One region of the Desulfovibrio sp. JC010 genome, then DNA from elsewhere that is predicted to be linked to it. Evidence: riboswitches for the same ligand, from Rfam matches in the RefSeq annotation. Region 1 holds a riboswitch; the other holds the start of a gene.

Region 1 (3,133 bases):
AGGAGGAAAGACGAAAGCATTCCTCAGCCCATTTCAGGTATTCAGCCTGCTCGGCCTTGCGCAGGGGCAGCCCCTCACGCAGAGCAGGTTCGTCAATCTGAATGACCTTCACCCCGCTCTTTTCAAGGTCGGCAACCTCGTCACGCACAGCCAGTGCGATCTGACGGCAGGTTTCACTGCGCGGCTGGTCGTTACGCACAAAACTCCAGCAGAGAATGGTTACCGGCCCGGTAAGCATGCCTTTGACTTCACGATCGGAAAGAGAACGGGCATAATTGATCCAGTCCACGGTAATAGGACCGGGACGGGATACATCGCCGAAAATCACCGGGGGCTTCACGCAGCGGGAACCGTAACTCTGCACCCAGCCGTTGGAAGTGAAGCAGTAACCGTCAAAGTTCTCCCCGAAATACTCGACCATATCGTTGCGCTCCGGTTCACCGTGAACCAGCACATCAAGACCGATTTCTTCCTGTTTGCGGATGCAGTCTTCAATGTAGTTGCGCATGAAACTTTCGTAATCAGCGCGCTCAATGCGTCCGTTTTTAAATCCGCTGCGGGTGGAGCGCACTTCCGGGGTCTGGGGAAAAGAACCGATGGTCGTAGTGGGCAGCACGGGAAAACCAAGGCCGCGCTGGATTTCCGCCCGCTGTTCATAAACGGACTTGCGGCGGTAATCTTCAGCTTTAAGCGCGCCCAGCCTTTCAGCAACCTTGGGATTGTTCACCCTCGGGCTGCTTTTGCGGGCTTCAAGAATACTGCGGTTTTCAGTAAGAACTTCTTCAACATCCTTACCTGCAGCAGCATCGGCAACAGTCCTGATTTCCGCGCACTTCTGGCGGGCAAAGGCCATCCACGATTTAATTTCCGCATCCAGCTTTGCTTCCAGCTCAAGGTCAAAAGGAACATGCAGAAGTGAGCAGGAAGGGGCAACCAGCACCCGGTCTTCACCCAGAACTGTCAACGCAGAGTTTACGGCTGCCACAGCTTTATCAAGGTCGGCCCGCCAGATATTGCGACCATCCACCACACCCAGAGAAAGACTCAAATTACCGCCCAGCTTGGCGAGCAACGGCTCAAGATCCTGTGCGCCGCGCACCAGATCAACGTGCAGTGCGTCTACAGGCAGGGATGCGGCTGTTTCAAGATTACTGCCCAGTCCGCCGAAATATGATGCAACCATAATTTTGCAGCCTGCCGCAGCATCCTTGAAAGTGCGATAAACAGGCCCGAAAAGTTTGCGGACATTCTCATCAAGATCAAGAGCCAGAACAGGTTCATCAAACTGAATCCATTCGCATTTGGCAGCAAGCTTTTCGATCAGTTCCACATAGACAGGCAGCAGCCTTTCCAGAAGATCCAGTCTGTCAAATTCCTGATCCGCGCATTTGCCGAGCAGGAGAAAAGTCAGCGGTCCGGGCAGTACAGCTTTAACCCTGTGCCCCAGCAAAACTGCTTCATCCACCTGCTGCAGCAAGGAATCATCGGCAAGAACAAATTCCTGAGCCCGACTGAATTCGGGGACTATATAATGGTAGTTGGTATCGAACCATTTGGTCATTTCCATGGCGGCAACACCGTTTTCTCCGGCTTCGCCACGGGCCATCCTGAAATAATCATCAATGGAAGCTTTCCCATTGTGTACGCCGTATCTTTCCGGGATAACGCCGAACCTGAATGCATTATCCAGCATATGATCGTAATAGGAAAAATCCCCTACCGGAAGAAGGTCTACGCCTGCTTTTTTCTGGTCTTCCCAGTGCTGCACGCGCAGCTTTCTGGCGGTCAATGAAAGGTCATCCCTTCCGGATTCCCCTCTCCAGTAGGATTCAAGTTTCTTTTTAAGTTCACGGTTACTGCCCATTCTGGGGTAGCCCAAGGTGTGCGTCAGCATAAAATTCTCCATGTTTGCAGTGTCCGCCTTTGGCGGTGGGATTCTCAATCCCTGTTCTCCGGACCTGTTCGCGAGATCCGGCCACTCGTTCCTGCAGGACGTCTTCTGACTTCCGGGCTGTTTTGACGCACAGTGTCGAACCTTCCCGTTTTCACAGTGATCCGACACCATTCATTTTTATTTCCCGGTTACAGCAGCGCGCCTGTGACGGACTCTCACCGTCTTCCGTTTCCTGCGGGCTTTCATAACTCAAATTCAATATATAAAAATATTGTTATATAGTGATCAAGAAATGCCATCCTTCATCCCTGAAGTCAAGCGCAATTGAAAATTTCATACTCAAAGCCGGAATAATCCCCGGAAAGCCCGCTCACTGAAAAACAAAAAAGGCTGTGAGGAAAACCTCACAGCCCATTTAAATCATGTACAAGCCGTCTATAATTCAGACGGTCCTGAAAAAAATATTATTCACAATCCTTAACATTCAGCTTTTCTTTGAAGCTGCCGCTTGCTGCCGGAAATTTCAGCAGAGCACCTTTCACCAGACAACGCCCTACGATATCAAGCCCCTCGCGGTCCTGACTTACAGCCTTACCGCGCCAGAGATAGGTTTTCATGCCTTCTTCTTCAGGGGTCATCAGGTAGATTCGCACGGTGTTATCAACACGGGGAGCATCGGCATCCTTGACCACACCGATTTCTGTATAGGTCTGACTGCTTATGTAATCGAATTCATTAGCTTCCCTTTTGTAGGTGACCCCTCTTTCCATAAAAGCTTTGGAGCCGAAATTAACAACCACCACAAAATCAGGAGCTGCAGGATCGTAGCGGAATCCTTTGGCTTCAAGCTCAAGCTTGGCACTATTGAGCAGGATAGCTTCAAGATCCTTTTTGGAGTCGCTTTTCTGCTTGAAAGCAAAAGTTTTCAGCTGGCTGAAATCAGTACCTTTAACAGGTCTGTTCTCAACATCCATATTCACATACACACACCCGGAAAGCATCACTGCGAGCAGGGCAAAAACAACAAATAACTTCCTCACCACAATCTCCTGACTTTATTTGTCACGGTCGCCTTTAAAGGAAAAAACCGTATTAAACTCTTTATTACAATTCCCTATAGCCTAACCATTTAACTTTTTTAACGGCTTTAGCCAAGTGGTAAAACAAAATCAATGTCCGGAACAGATTTCATGCAGCACATAAAATTATTAATCATAAAAGCAGACCCTGTTACGCCCG
Region 2 (3,133 bases), on a different contig from region 1:
TCATGGCCTTGATAATGAAGTTCTTCAGAGCGGTGGTGTCGGGCACAGCTTCACCGAGGAAGGTGTGGAACACGGTGCCGCCGTTATAAAGGGTCTGCAGCTCGTTCTGGTGCTCAAGGGCGTAGACAACGTCCTCGGTGGAACCTACGGGCAGCAGGGTGGAGTTGGTGTAGTACGGGGTATCACCACCGGAAGTGAAGATGTCGGCGTAGAGATTCTTATCGATCTTGGCCAGACGGTAGCAGGTACCTTCACCCGGAGTCGCTTCAAGATTGAAGAGGTTTCCGGTCTCTTCCTGAAACTCAACAGTCAAATCACGCAGGTGGTGCAGAACCCTCTGCATGAGGCGTGAGCCGGAGGGGGTGTCGATGCCTTTGCCCAGCAGGTTGTGGCAGGCTTCGTTACCGCCGATCAGACCGATGGTGGAGAAGTGGCCCTTGAAGCCGTTCTTCAGGTAACGCTGGGAGAAGGGAAACATGCCGTTCTCAAAATTGGCGGTAACCAGCTTGCGCTTGTACTCAAGGGAATCCTTGGCCTGAGAGGCGTACTCGGTGATAAGGTCGAGAAAATCTTCCTCACCCTGTGCGAGGTAGGCCAGCTTGGGCAGGTTCAGGGTGACAACACCGATGGAACCGGTCAGGTCTCCGGCACCGAACAGGCCGCCGGTCTTCTTGCGGATCTCGCGCAGGTCCATCTGCAGCCGGCAGCACATGGAACGCACGTCCTCAGGATTGAGGTCGGAGTTGATGAAGTTCTGGAAGTAAGGCGCGCCGTATTTGGCGGTCATCTGCAGGAGCAGCTCGCCCACTTCGCTTTCCCACGGAAAGTCCGGGGTGACGTTGTATGTAGGAATGGGGAATGAAAAAATGCGGCCGTCGGAGTCACCTTCGAGCATGACTTCAACGAAAGCACGGTTGATCATCTCCATTTCCGCTTCGTATTCACCGTAAGTAGTATCCTGAAATTCACCGCCGATAATGACCGGTTCGCTGGCAATGTGCTTGGGCGGAACAAGGTCAAAAGTGAAGTTGGTGAACGGGCTCTGGCCGCCCCAGCGGGAGGTGGTGTTCAGGTTGAAGATCAGCTTCTGCACGATCTGTTTCACACGGTCATAGTCCAGACCGTCGTGACGGATGAAGGGAGCGAGGTAGGTATCAACGTTGTTGAAAGCCTGCGCACCGGCCCATTCGTTCTGCAGGGTGCCGAGGAAATTGACCATCTGTCCGGTTACGGAATCAAAATGGCGTGCCGGACCGGAGGAGCAGCGGCCCTTGAGGCCGAAGCCGTCCAGCAGCAGGTCACGCAGAGACCAGCCCGCGCAGTATCCGGCAAGACCGAAAGAAAGGTCATGGATGTGGAAATAACCGTGCTCGTGGGCCAGCCTGATTTCCTCAGGATATTTTTCAAGGCAGTAACGGGCCTGAACCGCTCCGGACATGTGCAGCATCAGTCCCTGAAAGGAGTGGCCCATGTTGGAGTTTTCATTTACGCGCCAGTCGGAACGGTCGAGGTAGCTTTCGATGGTTCCGGCGATATCGAGGTAGGTTTCATCCTGACGGCGCAGTTCGCGGCGTTTTTCACGGTAGATGATGTAGCGTTCGGCAACAGAGTAGAGACGGTTCTCCATGAGTACCAGCTGGACCATATCCTGAACCATTTCCTGTTCGGGAACATCCACTTCGGCAAGCTTATGCTCAACCTTGCGGCCGAGACGTTTACTCAGCAGGGGATCTTTGATGCCGCTGGCTTTGAGGGCTTTAAAAATCGCTTCAGAAATACGGTCTGTAGACCAGGATTCGAGACATCCGTCACGTTTGAGAATTTGTTTGGGCATTAAACTACCTGTTAAAATTTTGTCCGCACACATCACCGCCACGCCGGAAAAAGGACGCAGAAAAGGATGCAACCTCCCCAGATTGCAAGCCCACGGCCCAGCCGTGTCTCATGGTGGTGTGGCAATTGGCGCAGGAGGCCCGGTAGGCGCATCCCGCAGGACTTTTGAAACCGGAAAAATGTCAGAAACAAGGTTTCCGGTCAGTTTGATTCTACCTCAGGCCGGGTTGCTGGCTCGGGGATAATGCACAGAATGCTTCCCTCACAGCGGCAGGACCGCCCCGGATTCAAACCGGGTTCCCGTCGTGTCCGTTCACAAATTGCTCAGAAAGCAGCAACGGACTCCTGAAGTGCTGACGACTGAGAACAGTCTACCAGACTTAAGACTGCGGTCAAGACTCTCTAGACTTTTTCTTAATGGACACCCTCTCAGCCCTTGGGGGGCTTGGCATAATCAGTGTAGAACAATAGTTTTCCACAGTTGTTCTTTACATGTTCAAAACCATTTAAGAGGTTGATTTAGAGGGAAAATATCCTGACCTTTTTCACAAAAATTCAGCCGGACAAAATTGCCCGGCTGAAATATTTTTTCGCATGGCTGTAACAGCAACTAAAACCTGATTGCGAGCCTAAACCGTTCGGCATTCCTCCCGCAATCCATCAATCAATGAACGCAATTCCATTGCCAGAATGGAAAGATCCTTTGCCGAATCATTGGACTTTTCCATGGACTGGGTAGTCAGCTCCGCCATTTGATTAATATTTTTGGACGACGAGTTAATTTGGTCCGAAGATACGGACTGTTCTTCAGCTGCAGCAGAAATATTCTGGACCTGTCCTGTAACACCGTTCACAAGGCTGACTATCTCCTCCAGAGCCTCCCCGGCCTGTTCAGCCAGACGGGTACTGTCCAATACGGATTTGGCTGCTTGCTCCATGGACTGCACATTGGCATGGGAACTTTCCTGAATGGCTTCAACAACAAGGCTCACATCCTTGGTGGCGTCCATGGTCTTCTCGGCCAGCTTGCGAACTTCATCAGCCACCACGGCAAAACCGCGTCCGGCATCCCCGGCTCGCGCAGCCTCAATTGCCGCGTTCAGGGCCAGCAGATTGGTCTGGTCTGCAATATCGCTGACCACGGACATGATCCGTCCGATATCCTCGACCCGGACATTCATCTGGTTAAGACTATCCTTGAGCTGCTCACTCTGTTCCTTGACACTGAATATGGAACTGATGGCTTCCCCGGTCATTTCCGCGCCCCGGTTGGCGGTGTCCATTGCTTCCCCGGCCCCGA

What was found. A riboswitch is a leader RNA that binds a small molecule or an ion and turns the genes downstream of it on or off. The one in region 1 is predicted to bind cobalamin.
Region 2: it holds a riboswitch for cobalamin, as region 1 does, so the genes downstream of both, FMR86_RS10495 (ribonucleoside triphosphate reductase) here and metE (5-methyltetrahydropteroyltriglutamate--homocysteine S-methyltransferase) in region 1, are expected to answer to the same signal.

Annotation. Positions count from the first base shown of each region.
Region 1 is NZ_VOIQ01000001.1:322,992-326,124, forward strand. Features, by position in the region: gene metE (5-methyltetrahydropteroyltriglutamate--homocysteine S-methyltransferase) at 1-1,894, opposite strand, end outside; cobalamin riboswitch at 1,972-2,162, opposite strand; gene FMR86_RS01545 (DUF4136 domain-containing protein) at 2,359-2,934, opposite strand; gene FMR86_RS01550 (diguanylate cyclase) at 3,103-3,133, opposite strand, start outside.
Region 2 is NZ_VOIQ01000008.1:70,300-73,432, forward strand. Features, by position in the region: gene FMR86_RS10495 (ribonucleoside triphosphate reductase) at 1-1,834, opposite strand, end outside; cobalamin riboswitch at 2,036-2,197, opposite strand; gene FMR86_RS10500 (methyl-accepting chemotaxis protein) at 2,463-3,133, opposite strand, start outside.